Regions from separate parts of the Brenneria goodwinii genome, predicted to be linked through region 1. Evidence: predicted binding sites of a transcription regulator. Region 1 holds the regulator's gene; each other region holds the start of a gene.
The links. Region 1 encodes PurR, which represses purine synthesis genes. Its sites were predicted from a motif close to CANGCAAACGTTTGCNTG; they were not measured.

Region 1 (8,113 bases):
CTATACGCTGCTGACGCTTCATTCTTTGCCGACACAAACGCAGCACATCCTGTTTCTGCGCATCACTCATTTGTCCCCATGCAAAACGCTCGTTCCGACTGCGAAAACAACCGCGGCAAAAGCCGCGCGCATCAGCCTGACAAACGCCACGACACGGATTAGGGACAGCAAAGAGTTCGAGTTGCTCAGGCACTGTACCTCCCTCTACAATCTATTTATTGAAGCCTTGTTCTCCCTCGCTGGCAAGCCCTTGCTAAGGATAACAATAAAATAATTAGGTAATCATTGTAATTTCAGATAATTCTTCTGTGAGATTATTTAATTTCCCTACACAAATCGTCTGTTTTTTACCCTACTCTATCAGGAATAGTTAATGTTTAAGCGCAAGCCTTATGGTAATGGCACAAATAGTCTGACTGATATTTATACTGGTAATAACTTGGACTCAGTATATCTACAACGTTATAATTCCATTCTGTTAACTTTTTCCACCATGTTTGCCGTTAACCACAGTAGCCAATGAGGAAATGAAATTATGCGCCTACTCCACACCATGCTGCGCGTCGGCGATTTACAACGCGCTATCGACTTCTATACCAACGTGTTAGGTATGCGTCTGTTGCGTACCAGTGAAAACGCCGAATATAAATACACGCTGGCATTCGTCGGTTATACCGAAGAAAGTGAAGGAGCAGTCATCGAATTAACTTATAACTGGGGCGTCGATAGTTACGATCTGGGGAATGCCTACGGTCATATCGCGCTGGCAGTCGATGATGTTGCCGCGACTTGCGATAGCATCCGCAAAGCCGGGGGGAAAGTGACCCGCGAAGCAGGCCCGGTGAAAGGCGGCACAACAATCATCGCATTTGTTGAAGATCCAGATGGCTATAAAATTGAACTGATTGAAAAATCGCAGTCCGGTCAAGGGCTCGGAAATTAATAGCGTTGAGTGTCCAGACCGATGCCGGTCAGCACGGATATCATGAAAAACACGGCGTTGAAGCAGCACAACAACGCTCCACGCCGTGGTTAAACCGGATACCGCTATCCAGGCGGCGATGAGCGGGTTACAAACGTCCGTCTTTTCTCCGCATACTGCATCTCCCGTCAAAATTTGCCATAATGCGCGCTGCATTTTGCTAAAGATTAAGAGACTAATGGCTGATAAAAATGACCTGAACGCCCTGAGCGGTCGTTTCCGTGGGTTTTACCCGGTGGTGATAGATGTTGAAACTGCCGGGTTTAATGCTAAAACCGATGCGTTACTGGAAGTCGCGGCGATAACATTAAAAATGGACGCTGATGGTTGGTTACAGCCAGATGAAACTTTACATTTTCACGTTGAGCCGTTCGAGGGCGCAATATTGGAACCCGCGGCCCTGGCGTTTAACGGCATCGATCCCAACAATCCGTTACGCGGCGCGATCAGCGAATATGAAGCGCTGCATGAAATTTTTAAAGTGGTGCGTAAGGGATTAAAAGAACAGGGCTGTAACCGGGCCATTATCGTGGCGCATAACGCAACGTTTGATCATAGTTTTATGATGGCCGCGGCCGAACGCTGCAGCTTAAAACGTAATCCTTTCCATCCTTTCGCCACGTTTGATACCGCAGCCCTGAGCGGGCTGGTTCTGGGTCAGACCGTGCTGGCGAAAGCCTGTATCACGGCCGGTATCGATTTTGACTCCAGTCAGGCGCACTCCGCGCTTTACGATACCAAGCAGACCGCGCTGCTATTTTGCGAGCTGGTTAACCGCTGGAAACGGATGGGCGGATGGCCGATCGCCATTGATGAAAATCAATCAGAAAAAACATCTGCCGCAGGGTAAATCGGGCTAAAAAGAGAGAGGGTGACTTACGCCACCCTCTTTTATTTTGCAGAAACAGTTAATTACCTGCCTGTATGCAAATGCATTCCCCTGCTTATTTCTGGTCTTCCTGCTGGGATTTATATTTTTCCGCCGTTTCTTTGATCAGTTGCTGCAATTCGCCGCGCTGATACATTTCAATGACGATGTCGCAGCCGCCGACCAGCTCGCCATCGACCCACAGTTGGGGGAACGTCGGCCAGTTGGCATACTTAGGCAACTCGGCGCGGATATCCGGATTCTGTAGGATATCGACATAGGCAAAACGTTCGCCACAAGCAGACAACGCCTGTACTGCCTGTGCGGAAAACCCGCAGCTTGGCAATTTAGGTGAACCTTTCATATACAGCAGAATCGGGTTTTCAGCGATCTGGCGCTGAATTTTTTCAATTGTCGTTGTCGTCATTCTCTTGCTTCCTCAAACCTATAGGATGGCTAACGTCATGTTCATTAACCATGAGCATCTATCAGATGTGCCATTACAGCGCTATCCACTCCATTACATTGTAGCGAGGGCGGCGGCCACAAAAAAACGCCATTTTTTGTGTGGATATAATTTCACCCTACCATAGATTATGGTTGATTAAACTCACAACAAAAACCGCTGGGAAATCCAGCGAAAATTGTCGGGAGACGTTTTTTGACGTCGCACCAGAGATAATCCGTAAGGCAGGCGGTCCAGGATGGCTCGCCGTAAAAAAATCGCCATTAACTTTTTTTCACTATTTTGTATGAATAAAGAGGCCGAACCCACTTTTTTATAATGCCGTTTTCGGGAATACTGTGCGCACTTAGTGATTTAATGACGATGTTCGATCACAGGAATCATGCGTTTATTTACTACTCTCTTCATATTATTTTTCAGTAACCTATTCCTGAATCTAGCGCAGGCGGCGCCTCACACGCCGAATTTATCGCCACGAAAGGCCAGTGTGAATAGCGTACCTGATGGAAATCATAAAAAAACCAAGCAAACGAAGAAGAGTCCCTCAAAATCGCCGACACCGGTAAAAAACAAACAAACAGCGGCCAACAAAACGAACTCCCCCACTAAAATTAAAATACTCCACGTCGCTAAGCGTAAGCCAGAACCCGCGCTATCGAGAACCAAGAGCAGCACGCCGGCGTTAGTTAAGCGGAATCTAATCAAGCGACATGCAGAAAATGATTCCAGACAGGCTGCCGTACATACCAAAGCCAAACCGGGTCTGAAAGGCGAAGCAGAAAAAGGCTTAACGCTGAGCGAAGCGCACAAAAAACGTTATCAGCATGCCAAATTGACGGCGATGAATAAACTGATGGGCCAAGTGGGCAAACCTTATCACTGGGGAGGCTCATCGCCCTTCACCGGATTTGACTGCAGCGGCTTGGTTTATTACGCCTACAAAGACGTGGTGAAAATTTCCATCCCCCGCACCGCCAACGAAATGTATCATCTGCGCGACGCCGCGCCGATTAAGAAGAGTGAATTGGAAAGCGGAGATTTGGTGTTTTTCCGCATCAACAACCGCGGCGCCGCCGACCATGTAGGCGTTTATCTGGGTGACGGCAAATTTATTCAGTCGCCGCGAACAGGCTCGGATATTCGCATCAGCAAACTGAGTGAAGATTATTGGCAGGATCATTACGTCGGCGCGCGCCGCGTCGTTACCCCGCAAACTATTCGCTGAAACCCGTATAAGCGATTCGGGCGCGTTTAAACGCGCCCGAACAGGTGATGACGTAAACCGTCGAGCGGTTCAACGCCGATTAATTCATTACCGCCACAAAGCTAAACACAATAATCATTACCAACGCACCAACAGTGGCGAACAGCGACAACTTCAGGTCAGTATCCATAAGCGTTTCCTTTGTGCACTCGCGTTATCAGAAAAAACAGCAACCGTCTTTGTAATCCCAAGCATACGCTGGGCTAAAACAATATACTGTATAACTGTAGCAATTCTTCCATAGTCCGGCGGCAAAAACGCATACCGCTGTATCACTAATAGTATAAATTACCGCTTCCACTTTCGTGTCAAATCGGACAAAATCCGCTGTTTGATGCCACGCTGCGTATTGGTCGAAAAAAGTCAGCCTTGTCCCTTTAGGTATAACATTCGGCATTCTCCTTCTGAAATTCTGTTTTTTTACATAGAAAGAGAACTTTAAACGTAGGCAAACGATTAACAATATACTTACGACTGCAACGAGTCGGTTAGGAGTCATTTTTACATGGCAACGATCAAAGATGTGGCAAAACGTGCTGGCGTTTCGACCACAACCGTATCACACGTGATCAACAAAACACGTTTCGTCGCCGAAGAAACCAAGGCTGCCGTAAAGGCGGCCATTAAAGAGTTACACTATTCACCCAGCGCCGTCGCCCGCAGCCTCAAAGTGAATCACACCAAATCCATTGGCCTGCTGGCAACGTCCAGTGAAGCGCCCTACTTCGCTGAAATCATCGAAGCCGTTGAAAATAGTTGCTACGCCAAGGGTTACACGCTGATTTTGTGCAATTCGCATAACGATATCGATAAACAACGCGCCTGCCTTTCCATGCTGGCGCAAAAGCGTGTCGATGGGCTGCTGGTGATGTGTGCGGAATATCCTCCCCAATTGCTCGCTATGCTGGAAGACTATCGCAGCATTCCCATGGTGGTTATGGATTGGGGACAGGCGCACAGCGATTTTACCGACACCATCATTGATAACGCCTTTGAAGGCGGTTATATGGCGGGCCGTTACCTTATCGAACGCGGTCACCGGGATATCGGCGTCATCCACGGCATACTGGAGCGAAATACCGGCAGCGGGCGCTATCTTGGCTTTCTAAAAGCGCTGAGCGATGCCGATATTCAAATCCATGACGAATGGGTCGTTCGGGGAGATTTTGAGCCTGAATCCGGCTACAAAGCGATGCAGCAAATTCTGGCGCAGAAACACCGGCCTACGGCGGTTTTTTGCGGTGGGGATATTATGGCCATGGGCGCGATTTGCGCCGCGGATGAGCTGGGACTGCGCGTTCCCCAAGATATCTCGGTAATCGGATATGACAATGTTCGTCATGCCCGGTTCTTCACTCCCGCGCTGACCACCATCCACCAGCCCAAAGAGCGTCTGGGTCAATCGGCCCTGGCGATGCTGCTGGACCGTATCACCAGTAAACGTGAAGACGCGCAGGTCATTGAGGTGCACCCTACTCTGATTGAGCGCCGCTCCGTTGCCGACGGCCCATTTCGCGATTACCGGCGTTATTCCTAAATACCCGCAGCGCTTATACCCCGCAGAAACCAACATATCTCTAATGCTGCTTCAGCCAATTTATACTTGTACCCAGGCTGAAGCAGTCATAAACTAATTTACGGCTTTAAACGACAACAACCATATTTATCACTATCCTTTAGTGTTAAACGCATACGGGACGTGCGTGTTTATTTTAAGGATGAGTGCCCCTACGTATTTGCGTACCGGCTTTTTTCTCTTCATTTTCCTCTTGTCATTCAGAGGGTAGACGATGGGTTATACCCACCGATACCGTTAATGGGTAAAAAATTGTCTATGCTTTCCTTGCAGTTTTCACCTTAAGCAGCAAGGTAGGGAGAAATTATGAGTTCATCATGTGTAGAGGATGTAGAAGACCTGGGGAGTCACGCCAGCTCCTGGTTTCAAATTGTCCGCGAAATGCTGGACATGGCCGATATCAAAATCAACGGTTCGCGCCCTTTTGATATTAAGGTTAAAAACCCTGATTTTTTTAAACGCGTATTGCGTGAAGGCTCATTGGGATTAGGTGAAAGTTACATGGATGGCTGGTGGGAATGCGAAAAGCTGGATATGTTTTTTCATCGCATATTACGAGCCGGTCTGGATAAAAAAGTTCCTCATCACTTGAAAGACATTGCGCGCGTTATCGCCGCAAGGCTAATTAACCTGCAATCCAAAAGACGAGCCTGGATTGTCGGCAAAGAGCACTATGATCTAGGCAACGACCTATTTTCACTGATGCTGGATCCCTACATGCAATACTCTTGCGGTTATTGGAAACAGGCATCCACCCTGGAGCAGGCGCAGGAAGACAAACTGCAGATGATCTGCGAAAAACTCCAGTTGAAACCCGGAATGAAACTGCTGGATATTGGCTGCGGCTGGGGCGGATTGGCTGAATTCGCCGCTCGCCATTACGGCGTATCCGTCAGCGGTGTGACGATTTCCAAAGAGCAGCAAAAATTAGCACAGCAACGCTGCAAGGATCTGGATGTCACCATATTACTGCAGGACTACCGCGATCTGGATTTACAATTTGATCGGATTGTTTCCGTCGGGATGTTCGAACATGTCGGGCCGAAAAATTACGATACCTATTTCCGCATCGTAAATAAGAACCTTAAGCCAGACGGATTATTTTTATTGCATACCATCGGCGCGCAAAAAACCGACTCCGAAGTTGATCCCTGGATCAACAAATACATTTTCCCTAACGGTTGCGTTCCCTCCGTCCTGCACATCGCTCACGCCAGCGAGCCTTATATGGTGATGGAGGACTGGCACAATTTTGGCGCCGACTACGATCGCACCCTGATGGCATGGTACGAACGTTTTCAGCAGCATTGGCCGGAGCTTTCCGATCGCTACTCCGCGCGTTTCCGCCGTATGTTCAGCTACTACCTTAATGCCTGCGCCGGCGCTTTCCGAGCCAGGAATATCCAGCTATGGCAAGTCCTATTCAGTAAGGATGGTATCGAAGGGGGATTACGCGTTCCACGCTAATCGTTTTTTGATATCAGACCGCCCGGGAATCTTTCCCGGGCGGTTTTTAACCGGTTATTCTTCGCTGTCCGAACCGTTAACCTGCTGGCTGGCTAATACCCGCTCCACCGTATCCACCACGGCCTGAGTCTGCGGATCGATTTCGATATTCACCCGCTGCCCCAGCTTCTTCTGCCCCAACGTGGTACGATTTAACGTCTCGGGGATCAGATGCACGCAGAAGCGGCTACGGGTGACTTCACCGATTGTCAGGCTAATGCCATCGATCCCGATAAACCCTTTATGTAATACATACTTCATCAAAGACTCATCCGACAGACGGAACCAGATCTGGTGATTATTTTCTGAAACCAGAATCTTTACCACTTCCGCCGTGCAGATAATATGACCGGACATAACATGCCCGCCAATCTCATCGCCAAACTTCGCCGCCCGCTCAAGGTTCACGCAATCGCCCTCGGTGATATCCCCCAAATTGGTCAACCGAAGCGTTTCTTTCATCAGGTCAAAACTGACGCGATCGCCATCTACTGACGTTACCGTCAGGCAACAGCCATTATTGGCCACCGAAGCGCCTGGCACTAATCCCGGCAATAACTCTGGCGGCAATTGAACAACGTGGGTGCGAAAATTTACTTTTTCATCAATAGACACCACCGGCGCAGTGCCTTGAACAATACCGGTAAACATGCGGCTCGCCTCTCAAAGAATGACGTAAATGAAATGAGTGCTAAGCGATAAGATCACGACTCATTGCTGTATCATGCAGTGTGCCCCATATTTAGATGAAAACCAAACCTGATTGCGGAAACGCGCCTCGGCAAAAACCTGATTAATAAAACTTGTGGCGATAATTTAATCGCGGAAACAAATGGCGGTATTTATTTCTGCGACAGTTCTATTTATTTCGAACTTTATCTAAAACTGATTTATAGTTAGCGCTTTCTAATTTTTATCATCAAAACAGGATATTTTATCGTCAATATCCTACAACGACTCAACTGCGTTTGCTTTACCTTTCCACAGGCTGATTTACTGCTAACAAGTCGTTACAATAGCTTGCGTTTATCCTGTTTAATTCCCTGGCTATCCTATTTAGTCAATCCAAGGTAGGTGTTTGTGCAAAAGTATCTGTCAGAAGCGCGAAAATTATTAGCGCTCGCTATCCCCGTCATTATTGCGCAAGTGTCTCAAACGTCCATGGGGGTGGTTGATACCATCATGGCCGGCGCATATAGCGCTACGGATATGGCAGCCGTCGCTATCGGCACTTCAATCTGGCTACCCGCCATTCTTTTTGGCCATGGCTTGCTGCTGGCGCTTGTCCCGGTCGTCGCCCAGTTAAATGGCGCAGGACGCCGCGATCGTATCGCGCATCAGGTGCAGCAGTCTTTCTTTCTGGCTTTGGTGGTTTCCCTGGTGACGATGCTGGCGCTGTATCAGGGCGGGCATATTATCCGTCTGATGAATGATGACTCGCCTGCCCTGGT
Region 2 (8,113 bases), 2.4 Mb from region 1:
AAGAGTAGGTAAGGTTCTTCGCGTTGCATCGAATTAAACCACATGCTCCACCGCTTGTGCGGGCCCCCGTCAATTCATTTGAGTTTTAACCTTGCGGCCGTACTCCCCAGGCGGTCGACTTAACGCGTTAGCTCCGGAAGCCACGGTTCAAGACCACAGCCTCCAAGTCGACATCGTTTACGGCGTGGACTACCAGGGTATCTAATCCTGTTTGCTCCCCACGCTTTCGCACCTGAGCGTCAGTCTTCGTCCAGGGGGCCGCCTTCGCCACCGGTATTCCTCCAGATCTCTACGCATTTCACCGCTACACCTGGAATTCTACCCCCCTCTACGAGACTCTAGCCTGCCAGTCTTGAATGCAGTTCCCAGGTTAAGCCCGGGGATTTCACATCCAACTTAACAGACCGCCTGCGTGCGCTTTACGCCCAGTCATTCCGATTAACGCTTGCACCCTCCGTATTACCGCGGCTGCTGGCACGGAGTTAGCCGGTGCTTCTTCTGCGGGTAACGTCAATGAATAAGGTTATTAACCCTACTCCCTTCCTCCCCGCTGAAAGTACTTTACAACCCGAAGGCCTTCTTCATACACGCGGCATGGCTGCATCAGGGTTTCCCCCATTGTGCAATATTCCCCACTGCTGCCTCCCGTAGGAGTCTGGACCGTGTCTCAGTTCCAGTGTGGCTGGTCATCCTCTCAGACCAGCTAGGGATCGTCGCCTAGGTGGGCCCTTACCCCGCCTACTAGCTAATCCCATCTGGGTTCATCCGATGGTGTGAGGCCCGAAGGTCCCCCACTTTGGTCTTGCGACGTTATGCGGTATTAGCTACCGTTTCCAGTAGTTATCCCCCTCCATCGGGCAGATCCCCAGACTTTACTCACCCGTCCGCCGCTCGCCGGCAAAGAAGCAAGCTTCTTCCCGCTGCCGCTCGACTTGCATGTGTTAGGCCTGCCGCCAGCGTTCAATCTGAGCCATGATCAAACTCTTCAATTTAAGATTTGTTTGATTCGCTAAGTTAATAGCTGTGCTCAAAGAATTAGTAACTGTTTATTCGTAATGAATTTACTGTCAGTCACTCTTCAAGACTTTTTTATATCGTTGCCGATACGGTCTTGTGAGTGCCCACACAGATTGTCTGATTAAATTGTTAAAGAGCAGTGCCACATTAACCTGTGGCGCGGGCGGCATATACTATGCTTTTCCGCTGTGAAGTCAAGTAATTATTGCCTGACTTCCGACTCGCCGCACAACCGCGCAAGCGCTGTTGCCGGGTCAGTGGGAGCGCATTATAGGGACTTCTGAGCAGGCCGCAACAGGTAATTTGCATAAAAACCACCGTTTGCTGCATTACACAGCAAAAGGCCGGTTTATACCCTTTTGTGCACAAACTTATCCACAGAACGGATTCTTGCTGAAATTAGACGAGCATCACGCAAACGTTTTCGCTACAATTCTTCCGCGAAAAAACGCACCTTCTTTACTGTGAACGCTAACTGAATATTTTTCTTTGTCTTGCAGAGATGCACAATAAATGAAGAAAAAGACGATATTCACGTACTGTTCTTTACTGACTACCCAATCCAAGGGATACATCATCATGCAACAACCTCGTCCTATCCGCCGTGCTCTGCTCAGCGTTTCTGACAAAGCAGGTATTGTCGACTTTGCTCAAGCCTTATCACAACGGGGAGTTGAGCTTCTCTCTACCGGTGGCACGGCACGCCTGCTGGCTGATGCTGGTTTACCGGTCACGGAAGTGTCTGACTACACCGGTTTCCCGGAAATGATGGATGGACGCGTTAAAACTCTGCATCCGAAAGTGCATGGCGGCATTCTTGGGCGCCGCGGTCAGGACGATGCCATCATGGCGGAGCACGATATCCAGCCTATTGATATGGTTGTCGTAAATCTTTATCCGTTCGCCCAAACCGTCGCCCGCCCAGACTGCAAACTGGAAGATGCCGTCGAGAATATCGATATTGGCGGGCCGACCATGGTTCGCTCCGCGGCCAAGAACCATAAAGATGTCGCCATCGTAGTGAAAAGCAGCGACTACAACACCATCATTAATGAGCTGGATGCCAACAACGGCTCGCTGACCTACGAGACGCGTTTCGATTTGGCGATCAAAGCGTTTGAGCACACCGCCGCTTATGACAGCATGATTGCCAACTACTTTGGTTCGCTGGTGCCGCCTTATTATGGCGAAACAGACAAACCATCAGGACGCTTCCCCCGCACGCTCAATCTAAACTATGTGAAGAAGCAGGACATGCGCTATGGCGAAAACAGCCACCAGCAGGCCGCTTTCTATATAGAAGAGAATGTAGCGGAAGCCTCTGTTGCGACATCCCGGCAATTGCAGGGTAAGGCGTTGTCTTACAATAACATCGCCGATACCGACGCCGCGCTGGAGTGTGTGAAAGAGTTCACGGAAGCGGCCTGTGTGATCGTCAAACACGCCAACCCGTGCGGTGTCGCCACCGGCGGCTCGATTCTGGACGCCTATGAGCGCGCCTACAAAACCGATCCCACTTCTGCTTTCGGCGGCATTATCGCCTTTAATCGTGAGTTGGACGAACAGACCGCGCAGGCCATCGTCAGCCGTCAGTTTGTCGAAGTGATTATCGCGCCATCCATCAGCGATGCGGCGTTAAAAGTCACCTCCGCTAAACAGAATGTTCGCGTGCTCGCCTGTGGCGCATGGCAACAGCGCGTGCCTGGTCTGGATTTCAAACGCGTGAACGGCGGCCTGTTGGTGCAGGAACGCGATCTGGGAATGGTCGATGCCTCTCAGTTACGCGTGGTGACCGAGCGTCAACCCAGCGAGCAGGAACTGCGTGATGCGCTGTTTTGCTGGAAAGTCGCTAAGTTTGTAAAATCCAATGCCATTGTCTATGCCAAAGACAACATGACCATCGGTATAGGCGCGGGTCAGATGAGCCGGGTTTATTCCGCAAAAATCGCCGGCATCAAGGCCGGTGATGAAGGGCTGGAAGTTGAAGGTTCAGCCATGGCTTCCGATGCCTTCTTCCCATTCCGCGATGGTATTGATGCCGCCGCGGCCGTCGGCATCACCTGTGTCATTCAACCCGGTGGTTCTATCCGTGACGATGAAGTCATTGCCGCAGCCAACGAACACGGCATCGCGATGATCTTTACCGATATGCGCCATTTCCGTCATTAATTCAGGATCTGACGAACATGAAAATTTTAGTTATTGGTAATGGCGGACGCGAGCACGCGCTGGCCTGGAAAGCCGCTCAGTCGCCGCTGGCGGATATCGTTTATGTCGCGCCGGGAAACGCCGGTACGGCGCTGGAAGCAGGGCTGAGCAATGTCGATATTGCCGCAACCGATATTCCCGCGTTGGTCGCGTTTGCGCAGCAGAAGCAGATCGATTTAACCATCGTGGGGCCGGAACAGCCTCTGGTTATTGGCGTGGTGGACGCTTTTCGCGCCGCCGGGCTGAAAATTTTCGGACCCACGCAGGCTGCCGCGCAGTTGGAAGGCTCGAAATCCTTTACCAAAGATTTCCTTGCCCGCCATAACATTCCTTCCGCGGAATACCAGAACTTTACCGAAGTCGAACCGGCGCTGGCCTATGTCCGCAGCAAAGGCGCGCCCATAGTAATCAAAGCTGACGGTCTGGCCGCCGGGAAAGGCGTCATCGTCGCCATGACGCTGGAAGAGGCGGAAAACGCCGTTCAGGATATGCTGGCAGGCAACGCGTTCGGCGATGCCGGTCATCGAATCGTGGTGGAAGAGTTTCTGGACGGCGAAGAAGCCAGTTTCATTGTCATGGTCGATGGCGAACACGTGCTGCCGATGGCCACCAGTCAGGACCATAAACGTGTCGGCGACAAAGACACCGGTCCGAACACCGGCGGCATGGGCGCCTATTCCCCTGCGCCGGTGGTGACCGATGAAATTCACCAGCGCGTGATGGATCAGGTGATCTGGCCGACGGTGAAAGGCATGGCGGCCGAAGGCAATGTCTACACCGGCTTCCTGTACGCCGGACTCATGATTTCCGCCGATGGTCAGCCAAAGGTGATTGAATTCAACTGCCGTTTTGGCGATCCGGAAACCCAGCCCATCATGCTGCGTTTGCGTTCCGATCTGATCGAATTGTGCCTGGCGGCCTGCGACGGCAAGTTGGATGAAACAGACTCCGTGTGGGATGCGCGACCTTCATTAGGCGTGGTGCTGGCATCGGGCGGCTACCCCGGCGATTATCATACGGGAGACGTGATTTCTGGCTTGCCGCAGCAAGATGCTGAAGATGGTAAAGTCTTCCACGCGGGAACAAAAATGGATGGCGAGAACGTCGTGACCAACGGCGGACGCGTACTGTGCGTTACCGCATTGGGCAAGACGGTCGCCGATGCCCAGAAACACGCCTATGCGCTGGCTGCGGAAATCCAATGGCAGGGATGTTTCTGTCGAAAGGATATTGGCTATCGCGCGATTGAGCGGGAACAAGACTGACAAACTGACAAGCCCGGAGGAATCCGGGTTTTTTATGCGTCGCACAGATTATCAAGATAGAATCGCCACCATGTCTGAGCGATTAAAGCTGACTTGAGCTTATAGCCTGTCTGCTTCCGCGTCCCAGCGGCAGAAATCCCCCCGATCGACCAGCAGCAGTTGCGTCCCTTCCGATGCTTCCAGCCATGCAATACCCAGCGGACCGGTGAGCTGTTGTCTCTTTTGGGCAATCCAATTCTGTGCTGATTGATCAAAGTCAGGACGAGTGCGCGAACCATCACAGGCAATCACCTGAGCGTCCTGCAATGTTCCCTGTTTTAGCGTGACCCTGCCGGCCAGCAGAACATCACTGAGTTCCCATAGTCTTTTGGCATCCCACTGATAGAGCGTAAGATCGTCATCGGAGATTGACTCACGCCGCTCTGCCAACTGACGTTGCATAAAGCTGACGGTGCCGTCTTCCGCAAAACGTAACTGGGTATCATCTTTCTGGCCTTCCAGGGTTCTTTTGATTTCACGCAGGTTACCCTGTTGATACAAATAACGGGTCACCACCGTATTATCGCCCTGAAACGGGTTATAAACCGATATCAGCCTGATGGTATCGTGCTGGGCGTCGTCTTTCCGCCACAGACGGACAATTCCGCGATCGGAAATATAACCGCTGGCAAAAACTGATGGAGGGGGAGTATGACCGCTACAGGCCACGATTGAGAGGATCGCTGCGCCGATGCCGAGCCGACGCAATAAAAGCAAAAGGGGCGAACCCGCCCCCCTGCTTAAACTCTTAACCGGCATTGACTTATTTAACTGCGTCTTTCAGAGCCTTGCCAGAAACAAACGCTGGCACATTGGCTGCAGCAATTTTGATTTCTTTACCAGTTTGTGGGTTGCGGCCAGTGCGCTCGTTACGATGGTTTACTTTAAACGTACCAAAACCAACTAATTGTACTGCATCACCTTCTTTCAGAGACTCGGTAATTGCCGCCAGAGTTGATTCCAGAGCAGCTTTTGCTTGTACTTTTGAAAGATCAGCTTTGTCCGCAATTACATCAATCAGTTGAGTCTTATTCATAAGTTATCCTTACAGTGTGTTTATCGCTTGCTAAGCATCGAGTGCGACGGATATGCCATGACAGCACTCTCCTGCATACACGCACCGACAGCCACTTTTTTTACGCACCCCAAATGTAGACCAGACAGGGTGCGGATGTGAAGTCTTTAGACATACCATTTCAAGCCTTAAATCACGTTTTATTGTGTTATTGGCTTAAATTTATCCCAATGTTACTACTTCCGGCCTCACGCAGATCGGCACGAAGCCCTTTAATCAATTCAATATCACGTTCTTCACAGGCAGCCAGCAGGCGAAAAATCTCCCACTGGATGTCCCATTCATCTTCGACTGCCGGTAAAACATTCAATTCGTCATCGGTCATTTCTTTACCGGCCTGCGTCATTTCCAGCATGGCGACGGTACGAATCGACGTTTCACTGACAGCAATCGCATGCTCCAGCGTTTCACCGCTTAAACGGGAATGAAGCAGTTCACCTAAAGCAATACACGCATCGATCGCCGGGTAGACACCATAAATATCATAGTCATCCGCGACAGGAATTGCCTCTTCTAATTTCTCTAATTGGCTATCAAAATTGACTTTCGCATCTTTGACCACCAACGTTTCCCAAACCAGGTCGAGAATACGACGGTAAACCATGGCGTCGCCGAACTCGGTTTGCTGACAGAACTCATGGTAATTGGGATACATACGTTCGCAAAGGCATGCCATAAAAGTAACATGCTGCCAGCTTCCTAGCTTTTCCAAACGCAAATGAATCGGGTTACGTAACATCTTTATGCTCGCTATAAGCTATGGGCGGCAGTGTACCTGAAATTAACGCCGCGCCCTATGCCTGTATTCCTAAAGTTTTTGTAACGAGAGCTATCGCAGCATCTGTTGTTGCCAACGCTGAAAAGCAGGACGGTTAGACGCCACCACATCGGCCCAGCGCGTGGGTTCGGGCAGACGATAGCCACGCATGCAACGTTTCACCCACAACAACGCCGTGTCCGAGCTGACGCGATGGCCTGTCGCCACGAACAGCGGATTACAGCGCGCTTTGCTGCGCCATACCCAGCCGATCTGCTCGCCTTTATCCAGCAATGGCTGCTGACTGCCTACCTCATCTGATAATAGCTCGAAATGCCCGCACAGACGGCGCTTCGCCACGCCAATCGTCGGGACATTCACCAAAAGACCGAAATGACTGGCGACGCCAAGCCGGCGTGGATGCGAAATACCATGCCCGTCAACAAATAACAGATCCGGCTTTTGCTCAAGCTGCGTCCAGGCCGCCATTAAGCCCGGGCATTCCCGAAAGGATAGAAAACCGGGAATGTACGGCATCGTCGTGCCGACACGCGCAATTTTATACTCCACCAATTCCAGCGACGGGTAGCGCATCAAGGCGATGGCCGCACGGGTCACCGCGCCATCCTGTTCAAACCCCACATCGGCACCGGCAATGAACGCCGGCTGCTCAAAGGGCAGATCGTCATAGCGAATAATTTCCGCGGCACGCGTCAGTTGCTCCGCGCGCAACGACTGGGTATCAATCACACGTCCCCCTATGAATGATAGACGCGGGATAACGCATGCACCGCATCAACAAATACGCCCGCATGCTCTGGCGGCACATCCTGATGAATACCATGTCCCAGATTAAACACGTGCCCGCTTCCCTGGCCGAACCCCGCCAGAATAGCCGCGACCTCTTGCTCAATCCTGGCCGGCGGCGCATAAAGCATGGAAGGATCCATGTTTCCCTGTAGCGCGACCTTATCGCCAACGGCGCGACGCGCGTCGGCAATATCGATGGTCCAGTCTACGCCCAGCGCATCACAGCCGGTTTGCGCCATCGCTTCCAGCCACTGGCCGCCCCCCTTGGTAAACAGGGTGACAGGCACGCGCCGGCCTTCATTTTCGCGCTGCAGGCCATCGACGATTTTGTGCATGTAATGCAGGGAAAATTCACGATAGTCACGACCGCTCAGCACTCCGCCCCAGGTATCGAACACCATTACCGCCTGGGCGCCCGCGCGAATTTGCGCGTTCAGATAAAGAATGACGCTGTCCGCCAGCTTATCCAGCAACAAATGCAGGGTTTTCGGCTGGGCAAACATCATTTTTTTAATGATGGTAAATGCCTTACTGCTGCCGCCTTCAACCATATAGGTGGCTAATGTCCAGGGGCTGCCGGAAAAACCGATCAGCGGCACCGCGCCGGCAAGGTTCTTGCGGATGGTGCGCACCGCATTCATCACATAAGCCAATTCCTGTTCCGGATCGGGAACCGGTAAATTCACCACATCGGCGTGACTGGCAATCGGAGACTGAAAACGCGGGCCTTCGCCCGTTTCAAAATAAAGCCCCAGCCCCATCGCATCGGGAATGGTCAGGATATCTGAAAACAGGATCGCCGCATCAAGATCGTAACGCCGCAAAGGCTGCAGCGTGACTTCACAGGCCAGTTCCGCATTTTTACACAGCGACATGAAATCACCGGCCTGGGCGCGGGTTGCCTTATATTCCGGCAAATAACGCCCCGCCTGACGCATCATC
Region 3 (8,113 bases), 530 kb from region 1:
GCAGGGTTTTAGCAAGTTGGGCAAAATGCTCGACCAGGAAAACCGCACCACTATTAACTATTTTGCCATGCCGCCCAGTACCTTTGGGGCGATTTGCCGCGGGCTGGGTACCGCGGGGTTGAACAAAGAGCCGTCTCGCGTGGTAATGGAAAAACCGTTAGGAACGGATCTGGACTCTTCGTGCGTCATTAACGATCAGGTGGCCGAGTATTTCAAGGAGTGTCAGGTTTATCGCATTGACCACTACTTGGGCAAGGAAACGGTGCTGAATCTGTTGGCGCTGCGTTTCGCCAACTCGCTGTTTTCCGCTAACTGGGATAATCGAACTATCGATCACGTACAGATCACGGTTGCTGAAGAGGTGGGTATCGAAGGGCGCTGGGGCTATTTCGATAAAGCGGGCCAGATGCGCGACATGATCCAAAACCACCTGCTGCAGATTTTGACCATGATCGCCATGTCTCCGCCTTCTGACCTGACCACCGACCGTATCCGTGATGAAAAGGTGAAAGTCCTGCGTTCATTACGCCGCATCGATCGCAACAACGTGCATGAAACTACGGTGCGCGGTCAGTACACCTCTGGTTTTGTTCAGGGCCATAAGGTACCCGGTTATCTGGAAGAAGAGGGCGCCAACAAGACCAGCGCCACGGAAACCTTCGTCGCCATTCGCGTTGATATTGATGACTGGCGCTGGTCTGGCGTGCCGTTTTATTTGCGCACCGGTAAGCGCCTGCCGACAAAATGCTCCGAAGTCGTGGTCTATTTTAAAAATCCCGCGCTGAATCTGTTCCGTGATTCCTATCAGCAGTTGCCGCAGAACAAGCTGATTATTCGCCTGCAGCCGGATGAAGGGATTGAAATTCAGATCCTGAATAAAATCCCCGGTTTGGAGCATAAGCACCGTTTGCAAACGGTTAAGCTGGACCTGAGCTTCTCCGAGACGTTTAACCAGCAACACCTGGCCGATGCCTATGAGCGTCTGCTGTTGGAAACCATGCGCGGCATTCAGGCGCTGTTCGTTCGCCGGGACGAAGTGGAAGAAGCCTGGAAGTGGGTCGATTCGATTATGGATGCCTGGTCAATGGATAACGAGGCGCCGAAGCCTTATCAGGCGGGAAGCTGGGGGCCCGTGGCGTCGGTTGCGATGATTACTCGCGACGGTCGTTCCTGGAATGAATTTGAGTAGCCTTTGCGTGGTTGACGAAGGTCATAACGCATTCGGTAAATGCAGTTTTAATGTATGGCTAACGGTGCGGTCGGACATCTGTAATTCATGCAGATCCCTGTGGCAGGGGCGCGCTATATGATTAATGATTGCCCAACGGCATGACTGGAGATAATTTTTGATGAAAAACTGGGAAACGAGCGCAGAACAAATTTTGACGGCGGGGCCTGTTGTTCCTGTTATTGTGGTCAACAAACTGGAGCATGCGGTGCCGATGGCAAAAGCCCTGGTCGCAGGGGGCGTTCGCGTTCTGGAGCTGACGCTGCGTACCGACTGCGCCGTAGACGCCATCCGGGCCATCGCTAAGGAGGTTCCTGAGGCGATTGTCGGCGCCGGTACGGTAACCAATCCTCAGCAACTGTCCGAAGTGACTGAAGCCGGCGCGCAATTCGCCATCAGCCCAGGGCTGACCGAGCCTTTGCTGAAGGCGGCGACCGCGGGCCGTATTCCGTTAATTCCGGGGATCAGCACCGTATCTGAACTGATGCTGGGTATGGATTATGGCTTGCGTGAATTTAAGTTCTTCCCAGCGGAAGCCAATGGCGGCGTGAAAGCGCTGCAGGCGATTGCCGGACCGTTTGCGCAGATCCGTTTCTGTCCGACCGGGGGCATTTCGCCGAAAAATTACCGTGATTATCTGGCGCTGAAAAGCGTACTGTGCGTCGGCGGTTCTTGGCTGGTGCCGAATGATGCGCTGGAAAGCGGTGATTATGCTCGCATCACCGAATTGGCGCGTGAGGCCGTTGCCGGCGCGAAAGCGTAATAATTCCTCGCGGCGTTCATCATCAAGCCACCCATGATTTATGGGTGGCTTTTTACTATCACGATAAAACCTGATAGTGAATGAAGTTTAACCACTGACCTTCACGGCAGAGGCGCAGTTTTTCGCTAATGCGACGGCTTCATCGGTGGTTGCTGCGCTTGCCAGCGCTACGCCCATGCGGCGTTTACCGTTGATTTCCGGTTTGCCGAACAGCCGAATTTGCGTAAAGGGATGCAGCGCGCTTTCCAGCCCCTGATAGCGAACATTGTCGCTCTTCAGTTCCGGCAGGATAACGGCTGAAGCGGCGGCGCCGTACTGACGAATGGCGCCGATGGGCAATCCCAGAAAGGCGCGAACATGCAGTGCGAACTCCGACAGATCCTGAGAAATCATCGTCACCATGCCGGTATCATGCGGACGCGGCGAAACTTCGCTGAAAATCACCTCGTCGCCGCAGACAAACAGCTCAACGCCAAATAGTCCGTAGCCTCCCAGGGCGTTAACCACATCGCCCGCTATTTTTTGCGCCCGCTCTTGCGCCAGCGCGCTCATTTGCTGTGGTTGCCAGGATTCGCGGTAATCGCCGTCTTCCTGGCGATGACCAATCGGCTCACAAAAGTGAATGCCATCCACCGCATGGATCGTCAGCAGGGTAATTTCAAAATCGAAATTGACCAGCCCTTCAACAATAACGCGGCCGCCGCCGGCGCGCCCGCCTTGCTGAGCATATTGCCAGGCTTTATCTAATTGTTGAGGCTCACGGATCAGGCTCTGTCCTTTGCCTGATGAGCTCATGACCGGTTTTACGATACAGGGATAGCCAATTTCCGCTACGGCCTGATGAAAACAGGTTTCGCTATCGGCAAAACGGTAGCTTGAGGTCGGAACGCCCAGCGTTTCGGCCGCCAGACGGCGAATACCTTCACGATTCATCGTCAGAAGGGTTGCCTGTGCGCAGGGCACCACATGATGTCCTTGTTGCTCGAGCTTCACCAGCATATCGGTGGCGAGCGCTTCGATCTCCGGCACGATATAATCGGGACGCTCGGCTTCAACCAGCGTTTTTAACGCTTCACCATCCAACATATTAATGATATGGCTTCGATGAGCAACCTGCATGGCTGGCGCATCGGCATAGCGATCGACGGCGATAACTTCAAGCCCCAAGCGCTGGCATTCGATCGCCACTTCTTTGCCCAATTCACCGGAGCCCAGCAACATCACGCGTGTGGCATCAGTACGCAGGGCAGTTCCAATCGTTAACATCATGTGATACCTGATCTGGTTGTGAAAAATGGGCGCAGTATAAACGAAAACGTTTGCGTTCGCATCTGAGGCGGCGGCTAAGGTTCGCGCCAGCGTCGATGCGGAGTGGCGATGGTTCCTCCTGGCTTGGCATCGCCCGGTAATCGTGCCACTCTTGATTTCAGCGCGGTTTTATTTCAGAACCCAAGGCTTTATTGCAGAACAGAAGGATCATCATGACAGCACCAAAAGCAGCAAAAAGACCCTATCCGTTGACCACCTATAATGATACCCGTATCGATAACTACTATTGGCTGCGTGACGACGAGCGGGCCGATCCTGATGTCTTGGCCTATTTACAGCAGGAGAACGACTATAGCCGTACGATAATGGAACCCCAGGACGGTCTGAAACAGTCGCTGTATGAAGAGATGGTAGCCCGGATACCTTCGGAAGATATGTCGGTTCCCTATGTCAGAAATGGTTACCGTTATCAGAGTCGTTATGAGCCGGGCAAGGAATATCCTATCTATCGACGTCAGCCCGAAAATGTAACGGATGAGTGGGAGACGCTGCTGGATGGAAATCAGCGGTCGGAAAATCATGAGTTTTATAGTCTGGGCGTGTTGGCAGTCAGCCCCGATAATCAGCTGTTAGTGATATCGGAAGATTTTCTGTCGCGCCGACAATACGACATTCGCTTTCGCGATCTAAAAAGCGGCGAGTGGTTGCCCGATATCATTGAGAAGGTCTCTGCCGGGGCGGAATGGTCGGCAGATTCCCGCGTGATCTACTACGTTCGCAAACATCCGCAAACGCTGTTGCCCTATCAAGTCTATCGACATCGTCTGGGCAGCGATCCGGCGAGTGATGAGCTGGTCTATGAAGAGAAAGACGACACCTATTATGTCAGCCTGGGCAAGACAACGTCGGAACGCTATATCACCATTTACCTCAGTAGTACCACCAGCACGGAAGTGTTGCTGGTCGATACGGCTGATGATGATGCGGCGCCGCGGGTTTTCATCGGCCGGCGTAAAGATCACGAGTATTTCGTAGACCACTATCGCGGCGTTTTTTATCTGCGCTCTAATCGGGAAGGGAAAAACTTTGGCCTGTATCGCACCAATGATCTGGGAGAAGATGGGCTGGAGACGCTGATCGCCCCGCGGGAACATCGTGTTCTTGAAAACTTTGAGCTGTTTCGCGATTGGCTGGTGGTGGAGGAAAGAGAGAAGGGGTTGACCTGCCTGCGGCAAATTCGCTGGCAAACGCAGGAAGAGAAAAATATTACTTTCAATGATGCCAGCTATGTCACCTGGTTATCCTATAACCCAACGCCGGAAACCGCGTTGCTGCGTTATGGCTACGCCTCCATGACCACGCCAAGCTCACTTTATGAACTGAACATGGATACCGGCCGGCAACAGTTGCTCAAACAGGCTGAAGTAAAGAATTTCGCCACGGATAATTATCGCAACGAACGTTTATGGATTACCGCGCGGGATGGCGTTGAGGTTCCGGTTTCGCTGGTGTATCACCGCGAGCATTTCAAGCCGGGCCGGAATCCTATTTTGATATATGGCTATGGCGCATATGGCAGCAGTATGGATCCGGATTTCAGCGTTAGCCGATTAAGCCTGCTGGATAGAGGTTTTGTCTTTGCGCTGACCCATATTCGCGGCGGCGGAGAACTGGGGCAACAGTGGTACGACGACGGACGTTTGCTGAACAAGATGCATTCATTTACTGATTTCATTGATGTTTCCCTGGCTCTGGCTGAAAAAGGCTATGGCGATCGGCAAAAAATGTTTGCCATGGGGGGCAGCGCCGGCGGGTTATTAATGGGCGCGGTAGTGAATTTTGCGCCGGATTTGTTTAAAGGCGTTATCGCCCAGGTTCCGTTTGTCGATGTGTTGACCACCATGCTGGATGAATCGATTCCCTTAACCACCGGTGAATATGATGAATGGGGCGATCCGAACGATCGGACGTACTATGACTATATCAAGCAATATAGCCCGTACGATGGCGTAACGGCCCAGGATTACCCGCATATGCTGGTTACTACCGGATTACATGATTCACAGGTCCAGTATTGGGAACCGGCAAAGTGGGTAGCAAAATTACGTGAGATGAAGACGGATAAACGTCTGTTATTGTTGTATACCGATATGGATGCGGGGCATGGCGGAAAGTCCGGGCGCTTCAAACATTATGAGGATATCGCACTGGAGTACGCATTCTTACTGATGGTGCTTGAAACTGATTGAGAAAGTGAGAGTAAACCCGCAGAGAGCGGGTTTACCGAGCAGCATTGTCGATTTTAAATAATAGCATCCGCCTGTGGTTGTGCCTTCTTGGCCTTTTTATCCGCACGCTTTTCTGCTGCGGTTTTCAGGGGTTTCTTTTTGCTGTTCTTCTTGCTGTCCATTCCTTTACTCATTTCTGACCTCGCTTGGTAAAAGGTTGGTTTGCCAGTACATTAACCGCCTGTTTTGCCCAAGATGCAAGGGGAAAGTATTTTTTATTGCGATGAAATATGTCACCGGCGACGTGAGTAAGAGGGATTATTTCGATTTCGGCTCGTAAGGCAGGCGAGAGAACTGCAAAGAGAGCTGGCGGTATACACCAACGCGCTCGCGGAAATAGCTACGCAGATGTTCCGGCTGCTCCTTCTCTACCATTTCAGGGATGACCGGCATGTTATAGCGCTCCTTGAAAGCCACGCCTGATGCCGCCAAATCCACATTAACCTTGTCCATCTCTTCTTTGGAAAGATCTGCCAAATTATATCCCATGGGATGTTTCTCCTGGTAAGACGCGTTGTCCGTCAAAGTAAAACAGAGGCTGTGAAATGGCAAGCCTCCGTTATGTGTTCGAATAGTACAAAATAAGCCGAACTTTTATTTAACCTACACGCATGATAATAAAAATTATTATCAATAATAATAGCGAAATATTTGCTGTAAATAAAAATCAATATCAATTAAATTATGTTAACTTTATGATTTTAAAATAAAAAATAATTATTGTTAATTTAGTTAATAAGATGTTTTTATTTTTTGCATTCAGGCATAATGAGCTGCAAAACATTTACCTGCCAGAGAAATAAGGAATGATTATGTTAAAAAAAGAAATGATTAAAAAACTGAATGAACAGCTTAATCTGGAGTTTTATTCCGCCAATTTATATTTACAAATGAGTGCCTGGTGTGGCGATAAAGGTTTTGAAGGCGCTTCCGCTTTTCTAAAAGTGCACTCCCAGGAAGAGATGGAGCATATGCAGCGGCTGTTCAACTATCTGGATGATACGGGTAGCATGCCAATATTAGGCGCTATCGCTGCGCCGCCGGTAGACTTTGCCTCACTGGCTGACGTCTTCAAGCAGACATATGAACATGAGCAGTTGATTACTGAAAAAATTAATGAACTGGCTCATGAAGCCATCACCTTACAGGATTACTCAACGTTCAACTTCCTGCAATGGTATGTGGCAGAGCAGCATGAAGAAGAAAAACTGTTCAGTTCTATTCTGGATAAACTGGCGCTGGTTAATACCAACGAAGGCGGTTTGTTCTTTATCGATCAAGAGCTGAAAAAAATGGCGACCAGTACCGCGGGTAGTGAATCAGCCTGAGTTCTTTCGGCTGACGAAGATTTTTGTCTCTAGCCAACGGATTTTAAAATGTGGGAGGTTAACACTCCTGCGATTTAAAATATGAAGAGAGACCGTGGCAATGCGCATCGGCTGAGCGATCGCATTGCCACGCAATGATGGCCGCCCGTGCCTTACCCCGGTTTATCATGTTCTGAAATAGGTCGCGTTTTCGATACCCCCTCTACGACAACCTTATTCATCCCTGCCGCCAGATAAGCCGCTTTGCCGCTCGACTTCACCGGTCACTATCGTTATCATCATTGTCAGCTTATATTTAGTAACCCTCTGTTTTATATGGAATGAAATCTACTTTTTGATCGGGGGCGCCGCGTAGCTGCGACGATCAAACGCCTCTGAATAATCATGTTCAGGAACATCATGATGAAGAAACTAACGCTATCCCTTATTCTTGTGTCCATGTCTGTGAATGCCTTTGCAGCAGCGAAGCTGGCAAATATAAGCCGTTTACAGTATGGCGATAAGTGGGCCTTCACGAGAGAGGAGGTGCAGCTCATATGTCGGCCCGGGAAGGCGCTGTATGCCCTGAATACCGCCACATTGATGCAATATCCGCTCAACGATGCCGCTATCGCACAAATGAAAGCTGGCCGGGTAAACGCGCAGCCGATCGATACCATCTGGTTGGATGATCCCAATAACCCTGGTCAGAAGAAAAGTTTACAGCCGTTTGTTGAACTGGCTGAACAACTTTGCGATCCCGACAGTCAGCAATAAAGTTATTGATTATTAATTAAATGTTAAATTGTGGGTGATTGCAGTTAATTATAAGTGTGATATTTATCCGAATTGTAATAATTTCCGCCATGGGAAAACTGGAAAATGCGAGGGAGTTGACTACGCTTAGGTTACAAGGCTAGTTCAGCTTGTAAAAATGCCAACTTTTAGCGCAAGGCTCTCTCCCAAGAGCCATTTCCCTAGACCGGATACAGGAATCGTATTCGGTCTTTTTTTAATTCATTGATTTATAATTATTTATTTTTTAGATCCACGAAAATGTTACGCGGGCTTGAAATTCGGCGCGAGAAGGAGAAAACGCTATGTCTCAAGGGATTAAATAAAGCGCGGAACTCCGCGCTTTGAGGAAATCTAAAGTGGGCAACTCATATCACCTTCTTCGCAATTCAGCATACTTTTAAATTCATTTATTCGGTCTGCTGTTTTGTTTGCCAGGCAGTGAGCATATACCATGGGATAA
Region 4 (8,113 bases), 2.0 Mb from region 1:
CCGACGTTGAAATAGCCTTCTTCGCCCCTGGCGACGCTTCTTGCCCTGTCAACGGCCGCATCCGTGAGCTTCAGGATCTGGTTTGCATCTTCATACAACACCTTCCCTGCTTCCGTCATTTCAACCCCGCGCGTGAGTCTTTTGAATAACGGCGTTCCTATCTCATGTTCCAGTTTTTTGATTTGTTGGCTTAGGGGCGGTTGCGAGATGCCCAGCTTGTCTGCCGCCCGCGTGAAATGTTTTGCGGTGGCGACTGCAACGAAATAGCGCAGGTAACGAAACTCCATTAGCGCGGCTCCATATCTTTCCGATCTTGAAATGACGATATTTGTATATTGGAAGTTTATCAACATTAGCGCCAATCTATACGCAAGAATTAGAAAAATTTAAGTAATACACAGTTGAAAGAGACGGAATATGAAAGAAGATACTGGCGTCTGCCATTGTGCTGAAGAGATTGCGGCCTATGCTCTCGATCATCAGAAGCACCATTCTGATTGCGTTATTTATCAAACCTCACTAATGAGTGGGCTAATTAATGGCGTGTATGAAGGTAGCCGGACGATGGCGGAGTTGCTGGAACATGGCGATTTTGGATTAGGAACGTTTAACAATCTGGATGGTGAATTGGTCGCCTTCAACAGCAATATTTTCCAACTTCGCTCTGACGGCAGCGCACGCGCCGCCAGGCCAGATCAGAAAACGCCATTTGCGGTAATGACATTTTTTAAGCCGACGGAAGAGATCCATTGCAGCAGCAAAATAGATCGGCACTCGCTCCATCAAAAAATCGATACGCTCATCGGCACAGACAACCTGTTCTGCGCGCTAAGAATCGACGGTCAATTCGATTACGTTGAGACGCGTACCGTACCTCGTCAGGAACGTCCTTATAAACCGATGCTGGAGGCCATTGCCCAGCAGCCGACGTTCCACTTTGAACACTGTCAGGGAAGCATTATCGGTTTCCGTAGTCCTGCCTATACGCAGGGTATCAATGTTGCTGGTTATCACGAACATTTTATTACGGAAAGTCGAGAAGGTGGTGGTCATATACTTGATTATCAAATGAAAAGTGGTGTTCTGACGTTTGGGGTGATTTCTAAACTGATTATTGATTTGCCTCAGGATCGGGATTTTCTCAGCGCCAATCTGTCACCGGAAAATCTCGATAGCGCGATTCAGTCAGTGGAAGGCTAAGTCACAACAAGCCTTGAGTCATCTTGGAGGAGTGAGACAATGGAAAATTCAACGGCTCAGCAGAGCTGGAACTGTGGTGCGGCCCTGGTGGTAAAACATCTGGAGCAGCAGGGGGTTAAATACGTATTTGGTATTCCGGGCGCAAAAATCGACCGCGTATTCGACGCACTGGAAGATTCGCCGATACAAATGATACCAGTACGACACGAAGCCAACGGCGCCTTTATGGCGGCCGCTATCGGGCGTTTAACCGGCAAGGCCGGGGTGACGCTGGTAACCTCCGGTCCGGGCTGCTGTAACCTGGTTACCGGGATGGCGACGGCGACGACGGAAGGCGATCCCATGGTGGCGATTGGCGGCGCGGTTAAACGTTCGGAAAGTCATAAGCTGACGCACCAGAGTCTGGATACGGTTAGCCTGTTTCAGCCGGTCACCAAGTTCAGCGCTGAAGTTAAAGCGTCGTCGGCGATTTCCGAAGTGCTGGCGAATGCGTTCCGCGTTGCCGAAACGGGCCATCCGGGCGCCTCTTTCATCAGCTTGCCGCAGGATATCGTCAACGATCCCGTTACCAGCGCGGTGCTGGTGCGCCCGGATCTGCCGATGTTGAATGCCGCGCCCCATGCTGATATCGAGAAAGTCGCCCGGATGATCCAGCATGCTAAAAACCCCGTTCTACTGCTGGGATTAATGGCGAGTCAGCCTAACAACGCCGAAGCGATACGGCATTTGCTGCATAAAAGCCAGCTTCCCGTCACCAGTACCTATCAGGCGGCCGGCGTGGTAGACCAGCAGCATTTCGATCATTTCGCCGGGCGCGTCGGTCTGTTTAATAATCAGACCGGCGATAAATTGCTGCAGCAGGCCGATCTGATCATCACCGTCGGTTACAGCTCGGTGGAATACGATCCGGCGCTGTGGAATACGGGTAAAGCGGCGCTGGTGCATATCGACGTGCTACAGGCCAATATTGACAGCGCCTATCTGCCCGATATGGAACTGGTGGGGGATATCGCGGCCACCATCGACTCTCTGGCTCAATGCATCTCCGCACCTTTGCCGCTGTCGTCGCAGTCGCAGATTATTCTGAGCGATCGCTGCCGGCAACGTCACGACCTGGCGACGCGCGGTATGGATATGCGCGGTTTCGCTATTCATCCGCTACGTCTGGTCAGAGCCATGCAGGATATTGTCAATCATGATGTGACGCTGTGCGTGGATATGGGCAGTTTCCATATCTGGCTGGCGCGCTACCTGTACAGCTTCCGTGCGCGGCAGATACTGATGACCAATGGTCAGCAGACGATGGGCGTCGCTTTGCCCTGGGCCATCGCCTCGTCGCTGATTCACCCCGGTCAGAAAGTGATTTCGGTTTCAGGGGACGGCGGCTTTATGCAGTCCAGCATGGAACTTGAAACCGCCGTGCGCCTGAACAGCAATCTGTTGCATATTATCTGGGTGGATAATGCCTATAACATGGTTGAGATTCAGGAGCAGAAAAAGTATCACCGCTCTTCCGGCGTTAAATTTGGTCCGATCGATTTTAAAGTGTATGCCGAAGCGTTCGGGGCAAAAGGGTTCGCGGTCGAAGCGGAGGATGAATTGGTCAGCAAACTACGACAGGCCATGGATACGCAGGGGCCGGCAGTCATCGCCATTCCGGTGGACTATTCAGACAATCAGCGTCTGATGGAAGATCTGAATATCAGTCAGCTGATATAAAATATGCCGCTTTCCAGACTGTCGACAAAGCAGACTGGGTAATACCGACCCCAAATCCTTCACTCCCGCGTAGGCAGGCATCTTCCTGCTATCAATCCACTACCTGAAAGTCGATCCCCGCCTGCGCGGGGATGACGATGAAAAGAGGGAGGTAACCGCTTTTGTCCGGCGTTGACGAAAGCGGTTACTCCCTATCTCAGCGGTGTTTTCCGCGCTACCGTATGCGTTGCCGGGCTGGTACGCTGAATGTTGAATAAAGGTTTACTATAAACTGAATTGAAAACAGTCGGTAACACGGTAAATAGGAAGGGATATCACCATGCTGATGAGGTCTACCAGGCGGATGATTAAACGCTGTGCGGTTATTTTTATCGTGGTGGCGGCGACATTACTGGTTATTCGTATTTATGACACGCAACGCGGCCCGGCTCTGGCGCCCTGGCATACGTTTGTACCGGATGAACTGTCGGCGGACGAGCTGGATCGCGCCGACTGGCCGGCCTACCTGCGCGCCGAGGAGACGATTTTCCAGCAGGTCAATCAGCATGTGACCCAGGAACTGGATGACGATGAGCAGCGGCCCATCAACCGTTATTTTTCCGGCAGCCCGGTGTATCCGGGCAAGTTTCAGCATGACTGGAATCGTTCTTACGAACTGATGCCGGAAGGGGCGCCAAAAGGCGCGGTCGTGCTGCTGCACGGACTGACGGATTCGCCCTACAGCCTGCGGCATATTGCCGAACGTTATCGCCAGCGCGGTTTTGTGGTGGTCGGCATTCGCCTGCCCGCTCACGGTACGGTGCCCGGCGCGCTGACGGATACCCACTGGCGGGATTGGCTGGCGGCCAGCCGTCTGGCGGTGCGCGAAGCGGAGCATCAGCTGGCGCAAACGTCAGGCGGGCCGTTACCGCTGCATATTGTGGGCTTTTCCAACGGCGGCGCGCTGGCGCTGAAATATGCGCTGGATGCGCTGGACGATCCATCTCTGGCGCGGCCGGAGCAGCTGATCCTGATATCTCCGATGATCGGCATTACCAGCTACGCCCGCTTTGCCGGATTGGCCGGGCTGCCGGCGGTATTCCCGGCGTTTGCCAAATCGGCATGGCTGGGCATCTTGCCGGAGTTTAATCCGTTCAAATATAACTCGTTTCCGGTTAACGGGGCCCGGCAGTCCTGGTTATTAACCCACGAACTGCAGAGGCAGCTTACCCGTAAAGCGCAGCATCATGCGCTGGAATCATTGCCGCCGGTGCTGACTTTTCAGTCCGTGATGGATTTCACGGTGAGCACTCAGGCGGTGATTTCATCGTTTTATAATCTCTTACCGGCAAACGGTAGCCAACTGGTGTTGTTTGACGTGAATCGCACCATCAATTTTGGCCCCTTGCTGCGGAATTCGGCGGATCGTGCCGTCAGCCAACTGCTGCCGCCCGCGCCGCGCCACTATGACACGACGGTGATTACCAATGCGGCGCCGGACAGCGCGCGTGCCGTCGCTTTCGATGTAAAAGCAGGAGAAACGCAGGGCAGCGCCCGCGCGTTGGGAATTGATTATCCGCGCGATGTTTACTCGCTATCGCACATCGCCTTGCCTTTCCCGGATAGCGATTCCCTGTATGGCCGTTTTTCGCAGAATCCCGGCGAGTTTGGTTTGCCGCTGGGCACAATCGCGGCGCGGGGAGAACGTTCGGTGCTGGTCGTGGATCTGGATACCTTACTGCGATTGTCCTCCAATCCGTTTTTTCCCTATTTGATACAACGTATTGAAGGAAAGATCCCGCAATAGCCAGCGTTATTTCATCGTCAATAAATTTGTCAATCGGCCAGCCCTCACCCCGCCGTTGGTGGGGGTTTGGTTGAAATAATCTAATTTTGCTGCATTTTTCGCATTACTTTAACTAATGAATATGTCGAGTTTCATTTACGGTCAATAACTCATAAATCCATTTTTCATATCAATAATTTCATTGTTTACCCAAAATACATGCGTTTTGTACTGATAATTTTTTATTTAATAGATTATCTGTCTATTTGCAATGATTTTATCGTGCAGGTGTCGAGGCCTTTTCCATATAGTTTATCTTATGCCTGTGGGGATAGTTTAACCGGCGTTTCGGTGGTAAGTTCATTATCAAGATATCGTTTGCGTGGTGGTTGCTATTCGCCCGAGCGCAGTGCTCCGAACAGAGGGAAAAGATGGCTAAGCAGACTCCGTTGTATCAACAGCACCTGACCGACGGTGCCAAAATGGTTGATTTTCACGGCTGGATGATGCCGCTGCATTACGGCTCACAGCTTGATGAGCATCACATCGTACGTCGTGATGCCGGTATGTTTGATGTGTCTCATATGACCATCGTGGATTTACACGGCGCCAGAACCCGTGAGTTCCTGCGCTATCTGCTGGCGAACGACGTCGCCAAGCTCACTCAGCCCGGCAAGGCGCTCTATACCGGCATGCTGAACGCGTCCGGCGGCGTTATCGACGATCTGATCGTGTATTTCATGACGGAAGACTACTTCCGCCTGGTGGTGAACTCGGCGACCCGTGAAAAGGATTTAGCCTGGATCACCCAGCATGCCGAGCCTTTTATGGTCGATGTCCGTGAGCGTGACGATCTGGCGTTAGTCGCCGTTCAGGGGCCGCAGGCGCAGGAGAAGGTACAGCGCCTGCTCAATGATTCCCAGCGGGCGAAAATTGCGGGTATGAAGCCGTTTTTCGGCGTTCAGGCCGACGATTTTTTCATCGCGACCACGGGTTATACTGGCGAAGCCGGCTATGAGATCGCGCTGCCGAAGGAGCAGGTCGTTTCACTGTGGCAACAGCTTCTGTCTGTCGGGGTCAAGCCGTGCGGATTAGGCGCGCGCGACACGCTGCGGCTGGAAGCCGGAATGAATCTCTACGGGCAGGATATGGATGAAGGCATTTCGCCGTTGGCCGCCAATATGGGCTGGACGATAGCCTGGCAACCAGAAGATCGCCAGTTTATCGGTCGTGAAGCGCTGGAGCGTCAGCGTGAAAAAGGCACCGAGCAGTTAGTCGGTTTGGTGATGACCGAAAAAGGCGTGTTGCGTAATGATTTACCCGTGCGCTTTACTGATAGTGACGGGGTGATGCGGGAAGGCGTAATTACCAGCGGATCTTTCTCGCCCACGCTTGGCGTGAGCGTTGCGCTGGCGCGCGTCCCGGCCGGGATCGGCGAACAGGCGATTGTCCAGATCCGTAATCGCGAACTCCCGGTGCATGTCACCAAGCCGGGTTTTGTCCGTGCCGGAAAACCTATTGTTCAATATTAACGCTATTCGGATTTCAACCGCAGCCAGTCGTGCTGCGACTTGCAAATTCAAGGATATGCAGTCCAGTTTTAACCGTTTTGTGAAGGAAGGAGAGGGTGGCAATGAGCGATGTACCAGCAGAATTAAAATATACCGCTTCGCACGAGTGGGTGCTATCTGAAGGGGAAGGCGTCTATCTCGTCGGTATTACCGAACACGCGCAGGAGTTATTGGGCGATATGGTGTTTATCGATTTGCCGGAAGTCGGCACTGTCGTTTCCGCCGGTGATGACTGCGCCGTGGCCGAGTCGGTCAAGGCCGCGTCTGATATTTATGCGCCCATCAGCGGCGAAATCATCGAAGTCAACGAAGAGTTGGAAAACTCGCCGGAATTGGTTAACAGCGGGCCCTATAGCGATGGCTGGCTGTTCCGTATCAGATCGTCCGACGAGTCCGACTTAAACGAACTGCTTGATGCCGAGGGATATCAGGCCGCTCTGGAAGAAGACGAATAGTGACCGCGCCCCGGACTCTACTGAGCCGGGGCGTTTTATTTTGTTCCCTCGCTCTGGGTTATCCCGCCGGGTGTGACGCAGAGAATGTTTGATGCAGGAAATTTTCGTAATGACCCAGACTCTCAGTCAACTTGAACATAACAGCGCTTTTGTTGAACGCCATATTGGTTCTTCCGCCAGCCAGCAACAGCAGATGCTGGCTGCGGTCGGCGCGGATTCGCTCGATGCGTTAATCCGGCAGATTGTACCTGCCGATATCCAGTTACCCAGCCCGCCCGCGGTCGGCGATGCGGCGACGGAACATCAGGCGCTGGCTGAGCTGAAAGCGATTGCCGGCCAGAATCAGCGCTATAAAAGTTATATCGGCATGGGCTATAGCGCCGTGCTGATGCCGCCGGTGATTTTACGCAACGTGCTGGAAAATCCGGGATGGTACACCGCCTATACGCCATATCAGCCGGAAGTTTCACAGGGGCGTCTGGAGGCATTGCTGAATTTTCAACAGGTGACTCAGGATCTGACCGGTCTGGAGCTGGCTTCCGCCTCGTTGCTGGATGAAGCGACGGCGGCCGCGGAAGCGATGGCGATGGCGAAACGCATCAGCAAACTCAAACAGGCCAACCGTTTCTTTGTTGCAGAGGATGTCCACCCGCAAACGCTGGATGTGGTGCGTACCCGCGCCGAAACCTTGGGGTTTGAGGTGGTGGTCGGTAAAGCGGAAGCGGCGCTGACTGACGGCGCCGTGTTCGGCGTATTGCTGCAACAGGCCGGCACGACCGGTGAATTGCACGATTACGGCAGCCTGATGGCGGAACTGAAAAAACGCAAGGTTGTCAGCTGCGTCAGCGCCGATATCATGGCGCTGGTGCTGTTGACCGCCCCCGGTAAACAAGGGGCGGATATCGTCTTCGGGTCCGCTCAGCGCTTTGGCGTGCCGATGGGATACGGCGGCCCGCACGCGGCATTTTTCGCCTGCAGCGATGAATACAAACGCGCCATGCCGGGGCGGATTATCGGCGTTTCCGTCGATGCCGCGGGCAACACCGCGTTACGCATGGCGATGCAGACTCGCGAGCAGCACATCCGCCGTGAAAAAGCGAATTCAAACATCTGTACTTCCCAGGTGCTGTTGGCCAATATCGCCGGCATGTATGCGGTCTTTCATGGCCCTGAAGGATTGAAGCGCATTGCCGGGCGTATCCATCGCCTTACGGACATTCTGGCGCTTGGACTGCGCCAGAGCGGGCTGACGCTGCGCCATCAGACCTGGTTTGATACGTTGACCGTCGAGGTGGATGACAAAGCCGCCGTCGTGAGCCGGGCGCTGAGCTTCGGCGTCAACCTGCGCTGCGATCTTGACGGCGCAGTCGGCATTACGCTGGATGAAGCCACGACGCGGGAAG

Region 2: purH (bifunctional phosphoribosylaminoimidazolecarboxamide formyltransferase/IMP cyclohydrolase) is a predicted target of PurR. The motif match lies at 1,429-1,446, and genes of this name have one in related genera.
Region 3: purT (formate-dependent phosphoribosylglycinamide formyltransferase) is a predicted target of PurR. The motif match lies at 3,300-3,317, and genes of this name have one in related genera.
Region 4: gcvT (glycine cleavage system aminomethyltransferase GcvT) is a predicted target of PurR. The motif match lies at 5,052-5,069, and genes of this name have one in related genera.

Annotation. Positions count from the first base shown of each region.
Region 1 covers NZ_CP014137.1:1,460,745-1,468,857, reverse strand. The annotation lists gene ACN28R_RS06635 (DUF1289 domain-containing protein) at 1-193, opposite strand, end outside; gene gloA (lactoylglutathione lyase) at 536-943, shown strand; gene rnt (ribonuclease T) at 1,161-1,832, shown strand; gene grxD (monothiol glutaredoxin 4) at 1,927-2,277, opposite strand; gene ACN28R_RS06615 (C40 family peptidase) at 2,699-3,541, shown strand; gene cydH (cytochrome bd-I oxidase subunit CydH) at 3,621-3,710, opposite strand; gene purR (HTH-type transcriptional repressor PurR) at 4,086-5,117, shown strand; gene cfa (cyclopropane fatty acyl phospholipid synthase) at 5,463-6,623, shown strand; gene ACN28R_RS06595 (riboflavin synthase) at 6,678-7,313, opposite strand; gene ACN28R_RS06590 (MATE family efflux transporter) at 7,743-8,113, shown strand, end outside.
Region 2 covers NZ_CP014137.1:3,910,140-3,918,252, forward strand. The annotation lists rRNA gene ACN28R_RS17385 (16S ribosomal RNA) at 1-992, opposite strand, end outside; gene purH (bifunctional phosphoribosylaminoimidazolecarboxamide formyltransferase/IMP cyclohydrolase) at 1,597-3,186, shown strand; gene purD (phosphoribosylamine--glycine ligase) at 3,204-4,490, shown strand; gene ACN28R_RS17400 (DUF1481 domain-containing protein) at 4,590-5,288, opposite strand; gene hupA (nucleoid-associated protein HU-alpha) at 5,293-5,565, opposite strand; gene ACN28R_RS17410 (YjaG family protein) at 5,753-6,343, opposite strand; gene nfi (deoxyribonuclease V) at 6,434-7,111, opposite strand; gene hemE (uroporphyrinogen decarboxylase) at 7,120-8,113, opposite strand, start outside.
Region 3 covers NZ_CP014137.1:1,985,993-1,994,105, reverse strand. The annotation lists gene zwf (glucose-6-phosphate dehydrogenase) at 1-1,189, shown strand, start outside; gene ACN28R_RS08955 (bifunctional 4-hydroxy-2-oxoglutarate aldolase/2-dehydro-3-deoxy-phosphogluconate aldolase) at 1,350-1,991, shown strand; gene purT (formate-dependent phosphoribosylglycinamide formyltransferase) at 2,079-3,257, opposite strand; gene ACN28R_RS08945 (S9 family peptidase) at 3,473-5,509, shown strand; gene ACN28R_RS08940 (DNA polymerase III subunit theta) at 5,807-6,037, opposite strand; gene ftnA (non-heme ferritin) at 6,361-6,876, shown strand; gene ACN28R_RS08930 (YebY family protein) at 7,276-7,632, shown strand; gene ACN28R_RS08925 (lysozyme inhibitor LprI family protein) at 8,005-8,113, opposite strand, start outside.
Region 4 covers NZ_CP014137.1:3,468,502-3,476,614, reverse strand. The annotation lists gene ACN28R_RS15395 (LysR family transcriptional regulator) at 1-287, opposite strand, end outside; gene budA (acetolactate decarboxylase) at 418-1,200, shown strand; gene alsS (acetolactate synthase AlsS) at 1,240-2,919, shown strand; gene ACN28R_RS15380 (alpha/beta hydrolase) at 3,239-4,705, shown strand; gene gcvT (glycine cleavage system aminomethyltransferase GcvT) at 5,116-6,216, shown strand; gene gcvH (glycine cleavage system protein GcvH) at 6,318-6,710, shown strand; gene gcvP (aminomethyl-transferring glycine dehydrogenase) at 6,820-8,113, shown strand, end outside.